Lichenihabitans psoromatis: one gene and its partners. The protein of the gene in region 2 binds, or shares a complex with, the protein of the main gene of each other region. Links are inferred from orthologs where the notes say so. Each region holds a gene or a part of one and is shown on either strand. Other genes may lie near its edges.

The links. The genes of interacting proteins can lie anywhere in the genome.
Region 1: the proteins of dnaN (region 2) and EY713_RS21315 are in contact, whole or in part, in a cryo-EM structure (PDB 8GIZ), measured with the Escherichia coli proteins. The link is inferred for Lichenihabitans psoromatis from one-to-one orthologs.
Region 3: the proteins of dnaN (region 2) and dinB are in contact, whole or in part, in a solved structure (PDB 1OK7), measured with the Escherichia coli proteins. The link is inferred for Lichenihabitans psoromatis from one-to-one orthologs.

What each region holds. Positions count from the first base shown.
Region 1 is NZ_CP036515.1:4,578,678-4,581,633, reverse strand. It holds EY713_RS21315 (DNA polymerase III subunit gamma/tau), read left to right. Parts: upstream 1-492; coding sequence 493-2,421; downstream 2,422-2,956. Other genes in the region: recR (recombination mediator RecR), read left to right, coding at 2,799-2,956; EY713_RS21310 (YbaB/EbfC family nucleoid-associated protein), read left to right, coding at 2,462-2,785; nudC (NAD(+) diphosphatase), read right to left, coding at 1-153. UniProt on the Escherichia coli protein: Part of the beta sliding clamp loading complex, which hydrolyzes ATP to load the beta clamp onto primed DNA to form the DNA replication pre-initiation complex.
Region 2 is NZ_CP036515.1:4,157,193-4,160,136, reverse strand. It holds dnaN (DNA polymerase III subunit beta), read right to left. Parts: upstream 2,060-2,944; coding sequence 941-2,059; downstream 1-940. Other genes in the region: iolB (5-deoxy-glucuronate isomerase), read right to left, coding at 2,490-2,944; EY713_RS19455 (hypothetical protein), read right to left, coding at 2,201-2,419; recF (DNA replication/repair protein RecF), read right to left, coding at 1-944. UniProt on the Escherichia coli protein: Confers DNA tethering and processivity to DNA polymerases and other proteins. Acts as a clamp, forming a ring around DNA (a reaction catalyzed by the clamp-loading complex) which diffuses in an ATP-independent manner freely and bidirectionally along dsDNA.
Region 3 is NZ_CP036515.1:2,681,135-2,683,999, reverse strand. It holds dinB (DNA polymerase IV), read left to right. Parts: upstream 1-800; coding sequence 801-1,931; downstream 1,932-2,865. Other genes in the region: EY713_RS12490 (glutathione S-transferase family protein), read left to right, coding at 2,010-2,865; EY713_RS12500 (ATP-dependent helicase), read left to right, coding at 1-744. UniProt on the Escherichia coli protein: Poorly processive, error-prone DNA polymerase involved in translesion repair and untargeted mutagenesis. Copies undamaged DNA at stalled replication forks, which arise in vivo from mismatched or misaligned primer ends.

The sequences.
Region 1 (2,956 bases), 420 kb from region 2 along the record:
GCCGGCCAGGACAAGGCTGACGGTCTGCGGAGCGGCGCGGAAAGACGCGACCTCCTCGGGATTGTCGCGCCGGCCGGACATCCGGTCGAGAGGATTGTCGATAAAGCCCAGCGACGCGCCGAAGGCGGCCGTGGTCCTGATGCTGTCGGTCATGTCGGATTCCGTCGGAGGCGGGTGTTGCACCCTTCCTACGGCGATTTTTCGCGAAGCGAAATCATTCGTCTGGATTGGCCGAACCGGTGATCCCTTGTCGTGCAGAAGCACCAGGCCCATCTTGCGGAACGCGGCTCGATGGTCCAAATAGCGCTTGGGAGGTTGGCGGTTGACGTTTCACTCGCCAACCGGGTCAGGTCCGGAAGGAAGCAGCCCTAACGAGACCGAGCGGGTTTCCGTCCAGCCTCCTACTTCGGCTTTTCGTCGCGTTGGCGCGACAGGTCGTCTGCCGCCCCGGGCCGCTGGCCATCGTGTGCCGGCCCCTTTTTCGAGACGATCATGAGCGACGTGCCACCCGCATCCGCAATGCTGTCCGGCATCGTCTCCGACCGTCCTGCGCCGGTCCCGACGACGCCGTATCGCGTTCTCGCCCGCAAATATCGCCCGTCCAGCTTTGACGATCTGATCGGGCAAAGCGCGATGGTCAGAACCCTGTCTAACGCCTTCGATCTCAACCGGATCCATCAGGCCTATCTGCTCTGTGGCGTGCGCGGCGTCGGCAAGACCACGACGGCCCGCATCATGGCGCGAGCTTTGAACTACCATTTACCGGCGTCCGCGGATCGGCCCGCTCTCGATGCGCCAAGCATCGTCATGCCGGCGCTCGGCACACATTGTCAGGCCATCATCGAATCGCGCCACGTCGACGTGATCGAGATGGACGCGGCCTCGCATACCGGCATCGACGATATCCGCGAATTGATCGACGGCGCGCGCTATCGCCCTGTCATGGCGCGGACCAAAGTCTACATCATCGACGAGGTTCACATGCTGTCCAAGGCGGCCTTCAATGGGCTGCTGAAGACGCTTGAGGAGCCGCCCGAACATGTGAAATTTCTGTTCGCCACGACCGAGATCGACAAGGTGCCGATCACGGTGAGGTCGCGCTGTCAGCGGTTCGACCTCCGCCGCGTCGAGGCGCCCGACATGATCGGCCATCTGGCCGGCATCTGCGCTAAGGAGGACGTCCGCATCGATCCGGAGGCCTTGGCCCTGATCGCTCGTGCGGCCGAGGGCTCCGTCCGCGACGCACTGTCGTTGCTCGACCAAGCCATTGCCCATGGCGGCGGGGGAGCGAACGGAGCGATCGACCCGGCCGCGATCCGGGTGATGCTCGGTCTCGCCGATCGGGCCCGCATCATCGATCTGTTCGAGGCTGTGATGAAGGGGGACATCGCGACCGCTCTCGATGGGATGAAGGCGCTCTATGACGAAGGCGCCGACCCCGGCGGGATGCTGGCGGCGCTGGCTGACTTCGTCCATCTCGTGACGCGCCTGAAGCTCGTGCCCGATGCAGCCAAGGACTCATCGTTGACTGGCGAGGAGCGCGCTCGCGGGCTCGATTTCGCTGGCAAGCTCAGCTTGCCGGTGCTGACGCGCGCGTGGCAGATGCTGGCCAAGGGTTTGGCCGACGTGAAGGATGCGCCGAGACCGCTGGCGGCCGCCGATATGGTGCTGGTGCGCCTCGCCTATGCGGCCGATCTGCCGACGCCGGATGACGTCATCCGGCGGCTGTCCGCCGCTCAGGCTGGTGGTGCCGCGCCACAAGCCGTCGTTGCAAGCGTGACCGCGCCTTCGGGGGTTTCATCCGGGGAGCCACCGGTTGGCGGGTTGCGTCGGCTTGGTTCTGGCGGGGCCCTGCCGCAATCCGTGCCGCAGGCCGCACTGGTGGCCAGCCCGCCTCAGGCGAGCCTCGCTCCGCAGGCCGCGCCTGCGTCGCCGCCTGTTCTCCCGCAGACACTGCAGGATGTCGTGGCTCTGGCGATTGCCAATCGTGACATTCAGCTGAAGATGGCGCTCGAGAAGGATGTTCGCATCGTTCGTTTCGAGCCGGGCAGTATCGAGTTCGAGACGGTTCCGGGCGCGTCTCCACAGCTCGCGGCCCATGTGATGCGTCGGCTCAACGAGTGGACCGGCATTCGTTGGATGGTGGCGGTCGCACGCGATGGCGGCGGTGCGACCTTGCGCGAATTGGCGGATGCCGAGACCGCGTCGCGGCGCAAATCTCTGGAAGCGCATCCCGTGGTCAGCCGGATCATGGAACTGTTTCCCGGGAGCCGCATCGTCGATGTGACCGACATGAAGCCGGATCTGCCGCCACCCGAACCGACGGTGCCGGTGATGGGCGACGACGAAGTGGGTTACGCAGATGCGGGGGACCCCAATGCGGGCGACCCGGATGATGGATTGAGCGAGGACGACCTCTAGAATCGATGATGATTCTGGGGTGTCGCAGCAGGAGCGGGTCATGAAGGACGTGATGGGTTTGATGAAACAGGCGCAGGCCATGCAGGCGCGTCTGGGCGAAGTCCAGGCCGAACTCGAACAGTTGCAGGTCGAAGGCGTGTCGGGAGGCGGCCTCGTCAGGCTCGTGCTGACCGCCAAGGGCCAGATGAAGAGCATCACGATCGATCCCTCGCTGATGAAGGAAGACGAGCGTGAAATCCTCGAGGATCTGATCGTGACGGCCAGCGACGATGCGCGCCGCAAGGCCGAGCGGGTCGCCGAAGAGCGGATGAAGGCTGTGACGGCGGGCATTCCCCTGCCGCCCGGCATGAAGCTGCCGTTCTAAGCGGCTTTTCAGAATGGCCGATCGTGTCGCCGGGCCCGAGATCGAGCGCCTGATCCAGCTCCTGGCTCGTCTGCCGGGGCTCGGGCCGCGCTCGGCCCGTCGCGCCGCCTTACATCTGATGCGGAAGCGCGAGGACCTGCTCGGCCCGCTGGCGGACGCGATGGCGCTCGC
Region 2 (2,944 bases):
TGCGCCAGCACCAGCCCGACCACGAGTGCCTTCTGCTCACCTGTCGAGGCGCGGGCGGCCTCGACCGCCTTCGGGCCGTGGCGAACGAGAAGATCCGAGACATGCGGGCCGATACTGGTTCGCCCCGCGGCCATGTCGCGCGGTCGGCTGCTCCGCAGCATGTCTCGATAGAGGTCTTCGACCTCGACGGCCGGATGGCGCTCCAGCAAGGTCTCGACATCGCCCCGCAGCATCACGTCGGCCCAGGGAAAAGGGGAGGCGTCGTCCCGTGTCTCCGCGATCAGCGCGACCAGTCGAGCGACCGTTTCGGCCCGTGCGGCCGCGACCGCGACCCCGAGCCCGGCGACTTCGTGTTCGGCCGCCTCGGCCCAGGCGCGGTTCAAGGATCCGGCGCGTCCATCCTCAAGAATGCGATTGCGGTTGCGGAGCGCGCGATCGAGGGCATTGACGCGTGTCGCATGGTCGGCGTCGACCGTGAGCACGATCCGATCCAGAAAGCGGCGACGCTCCGTGGCCGGGCCGGCGAATAAACCATCCATCGCGGGCGTAAGCCAGACGACGCGCAGATGATCCGCGAAGGATTTCGCGGACGGTACGACGGCGCGATCGATCCGGCAGCGCCGGGCCGTCGACCCCTCGCTGGTTTCGATCCCGGTTCCGATTTGCCGCACCGACGCGCCATGATGATCGCTGTCGTCGAGCTCGATCGAGACGGCCCAATTACCGGAACCGCCGGCGCGCGCGAGATCGGCGGCGTCGGCCCGCCGCAAACCGCGGCCCGGCGTCAGCATCGACAACGCTTCGAGCAGATTGGTCTTTCCAGCGCCATTGTCGCCGGTCAGCAGAACCATCTGGCCGGTGACCCGGATATCGAGGGCCGCATAGGACCGAAAATCGGCGAGGATCAGCCGTCGGATCGTTGGGAAGCGGGTGGCCGCCCTCAAACCCGCATCGGCATCAGCACGTAGATGGCGGAAGCGCCCTCTCGATCCTGGACCAGCGTCGGCGAGCCTGAATCCGCCAGCTTCAGCAACGCCGTGTCGTTGTCGAGTTGCTCGGTGATGTCGAGCAGATAGCGCGCGTTGAAGCCGATATCGATTGGTGCGGCGTCGTAATCGACGTCGAGTTCCTCGGTGGCCGAGCCCGAATCCGGGTTGGTGACGCTCAGGATGAGCTTGCCATCGGCAATCGCCAGCTTCACGGCGCGTCCACGCTCCGACGAAATCGTCGAGACGCGGTCGACGGCCGCCGCGAACGGGCCCTTCTCGACCGTGAGAAACTTGTCGTTGCCGGTCGGGATCACACGGGCATAATCGGGGAAGGTCCCGTCGATCAGCTTGGTGGTCAGGATCACGCCACCGAACGTCAGGCGGATCTTGGTCGACGAGAGTTCGAGCATGACGTCGGCGGTCGGATCCTCGATCAGCTTCTGGATCTCGGAGACGGCTTTCCGGGGGATGATGATGCCCGGCATCTCGACCGAGCCCTCCGGGGCGGGGATCTCGACCCGCGCCAGTCGATGTCCGTCGGTCGACACCACCCGCATCACGGCGCGGCCTTCGACCTCCATCGTGTGCATGTAGATGCCGTTGAGGTAATAGCGCGTCTCCTCCGTCGAGATCGCGAATTGAGTCTTGTCGATCAACTGCTTGAGCTGGGCACCTACGAGCTTGAAGCTGTGCGTGAGTTCGCCGGCCGACAGATCCGGGAAATCGCTCTCGGGCAGACATTGCAACTGGAAGCGCGAGCGGCCGGAGCGAAGCACCAACTGGCTTGTGTCGCCGGTCATCTCCAGCGTGACCTGCGAGCCATCAGGCAGCTTCCGCACGATATCGTGCAGCGTATGGGCCGGCAGGGTGGTGGCGCCCGGCTGCCCCACATCGGCCGGAAGCGTCTCGGTGACTTCGAGATCGAGGTCGGTGGCTTTCAATTTCAGCGCACCCGCCTCGGCGCGGATCAGCACGTTCGACAGGATCGGGATTGTGGTCCGTCGTTCCACGACGCGATGGACGTGGCCGAGAGATTTCAACAAGGCCGCGCGTTCAAGAGTGACTTTCATGGCGGCTCACCGATCGCTTTAGACACATCGCCACAGCTTCGGCCAAAGCCGTCGCGGGGGCCGCGACTTTTGCCAAAGTTTGGGAATTACGCAAGCGGCAACGCCGACCCATCGGGTCGAAAGCGTGCCGATCATGCAGGTTCAGCCGATCAGACGCCGAATGCGGGACTGTTCGGTCGCATAAATCTGCGCTTCCGATTTCAGACTTTCGGCATCCTGGGTCGCGTCGGGAATATTCTTGAACCAGCGCATCGTCAGGTCACGGGCTTTGGGCGGGATTTCGTAGAGGTAGATATGACCGTGTTCCGTGTGCCAGACGACGATTTCGTCGTCGGTTGCACGCACCAGTTGAAAGCTCACGTCGGACCCTCGGATGTGTGAGCCGTTACTCTGGTGCCGAATTGAAGCGAGGATATGGAGACGCCGGCGCTTAGCCGACCATCCATTCATGGTCCGGGTCGTTGTAAAAACGCCAGATCCGCTGCGGGCCGGCCATCACGTTCAGGTAAAACAGGTCGTAGCCGTGGGCTGCCCCAACCGGATGATAGCCGCGGGGCACTAGCACGACGTCTCGGTCGCCGAACGCCATGGTCTCGTCGAGCGAGCGGTCGTCCGTATAGACCCGCTGCACGCCATAACCCTGTTTGGGGTTGAGGCGATGATAATAGGTCTCCTCCAAAAGGCTTTCGGCCGGCAAGGCGTCGCGGTCGTGCTTATGGGGCGGATAGCTCGACCAATTGCCGCTTGGCGTCATGACCTCCACCACCAGCAGGCTTTCGGCGATCGGACTGCTGTCGGGAAGGATATTGCGGACATGTCGGGTGTTGCTGCCCTTGCCGCGCGTTTCCTGTCCGACCTTGTCGGGGCCGATCAGGACGGGCGGGC
Region 3 (2,865 bases), 1.5 Mb from region 2 along the record:
GCTCAACGCGTGCTCGATCGGCTCGCCGATGCGGCCGACATCGACACAGCGCTCCGCGAGGCTCCCGCCCCACCGCGTGCCGGGCCGGACTGGACGGAATTCCTGCATGTCGTCGGCCTGATACGTTCTGGCCAGCCCGGCTGGCCGGCCGAGATCGAGCTCGCACGGCTTTGGTACGTGCCGCATCTCGAGCGCATGCACGATGATGCGGCGATGCGCCAGGCGGACCTGTTGCAACTGGAGCAGATCGCTGCCGGTTATCCGTCTCGCGAGCGGTTTCTGACCGAACTGACGCTCGATCCACCGGACGCCACGAGCGATCAGGCTGGGGTTCCCCTGCGCGACGAGGATTATCTTATTCTGTCGACTATTCATTCGGCTAAGGGTCAGGAATGGCGATCGGTCTTCGTGTTGAACGTGGTCGATGGCTGCATACCGTCGGATCTCGGCACGGGCACCCAGGATGAGATCGAGGAAGAGCGCCGCCTGCTGTATGTCGCGATGACACGGGCGAAGGACGACCTGCATCTGCTCGTTCCGCAGCGGTTCTTCACCCACGGGCAATCAGCGATGGGCGATCGGCACGTCTATGCGGCACGGACCCGCTTTCTCCCCTCATCGCTTCTGCCGCTGTTTGCGCTCGGCACATGGCCCCGCGCGAGCCAACAGCCTGAACGCGAGACGAGCGGACGGCAGAGCGTTCGGATCGACGTCGGCGCACGCCTGCGCGGCATGTGGACCTAGCGGGCCATGCGCGATCCCCACACAAGGCTGGAAGCGTTCGGCGCGGCCTGCCCATCATGACGGCCGTCGGAGAGCCCGCCTCGACCCGCGACGCGGCCGCGGAGATAATCGACGCCGAGCCACACCGGAAGATCATTCATGTCGACATGGATGCCTTTTTCGCGTCGGTCGAGCAGCGAGATAATCCGGACCTTCGGGGCAAACCCGTCGCGGTCGGCGGATCGCGAGAACGCGGCGTCGTGGCGGCCGCGAGCTACGAGGCGCGTTCCTTCGGGGTCCATTCGGCCATGGCATCCGTTACGGCGCGGCGGAAATGCCCCGACCTGATCTTCGTCAAGCCGCGTTTTGAGGTTTATAAGGAGGTCTCGCAGCAGATCCGCGAGATCTTCGCCGAACATACCCCGGTCATCGAGCCTCTGTCGCTCGACGAGGCCTATCTCGATGTCACCGAGAATCTGCGGGGTCTCGCCTCGGCAACCGCAATCGCGGAAGACATCCGGTCAAAGATTCGCGCCACGACCGGCCTGACGGCTTCGGCCGGCGTCTCCTACAACAAATTTCTAGCCAAGCTCGCCTCCGACTATCGCAAGCCAGACGGCCTCTTCGTCATCACGCCGCGTATGGGCGCGAGCTTCGTCGAGACCTTGGCGGTCGGTAAGTTTCACGGCGTCGGCCCTGTCACAGCCGCTAAGATGAATGGCCTCGGCATTGCGACGGGGCTGGATCTCCGCCGGCAGACGCTGGCGTTCCTGCAGGCGCATTTCGGCAAATCCGGCCCGTATTATCACGCGGTGGCGCGCGGCATCGACCATCGGCCGGTGCGGGCCGATCGCATTCGCAAATCGGTCGGAGCCGAAAATACCTTTTCGAGCGATCTCACCGCGATCGAAGCCATGCGCGACAATCTGCAGCCGATCTTCGACAAGGTCTGGCGCCATTGCGAGGGCAGCGGCGCACGCGGCTCGACCGTGACCCTGAAGGTCAAATATGCCGACTTTCAGCTGATCACGCGCAGCCGCTCGGTCGCGACGCCCGTCGCGAGCCGGGCCACGATCGAGGCGATCAGCTTCGCCCTGCTCGACGCGCTTGTTCCGTTCGAAAAGGGCGTGCGTCTGCTCGGCGTGTCGCTCTCCAATTTCCGCCATGAGGCACCACTGGCCGCCGCACAACTCGATCTCGATCTCTGACCCTGGTCCGACGAGAAAACGATCGACTCGACGAACGTCGTCATGGTGCTGTCCTGGTGCACGAAAAAGGATCATCCCATGGGACTTCTGGTCGACGGCGTCTGGCACGATCAATGGTACGACACGGGCGCGACGGGCGGCCGATTCATCCGCAAAGACAGCGCTTATCGTCACTGGATCACGCCATCCGGCAGCCCCGGCCCCACCGGCAAGGGGGGCTACGCGGCCGAACCAGGCCGCTATCTGCTCTATGTCAGCCTGGCCTGTCCCTGGGCCCATCGCACCTTGATCGCACGCGCCATCAAAGGGCTCGAGGGCAGCATCGACATCGCCGTCACGCACTGGCTGATGCGGCAGGATGGCTGGACCTTCCACCCAGGACCGGGCGTCATCCCCGATCCGATCCATGGCGCGCAGGTTCTGCATGAAGTCTACACGGCGGCCGACCCGCATTACAGTGGACGAGTCACCGTTCCGGTCTTGTGGGATCGCCAGACCGGCACGATCGTCAACAACGAATCAGCCGATATCATTCGCATGCTCGGCACGGCCTTTGACGAGGCTGGGGCAAGGGTAGGTGATCTCTACCCCGCCGACCTCCGTGAGGAGATCGATGGTTTGAATGCTCGGATCTACGACACGCTGAACAACGGCGTCTACAAGGCCGGGTTTGCAACCACACAGGGCGCCTATGAGGAGGCGGTCACTCCCCTTTTCGAGACCCTGACTTGGCTGGATAAACGGCTGGCGGACAATCGCTACCACTGTGGGCCGCATCTCACCGAGGCCGACATCCGCCTTTTCACGACACTTATTCGTTTCGATGCGGTCTATATCGGCCACTTCAAATGCAACCTGCGTCGCATCGTCGACTATCCGAACCTCATCGCCTACACGCGCGATCTCTACCAGACGCCGGGGTTCGGCTCGACCG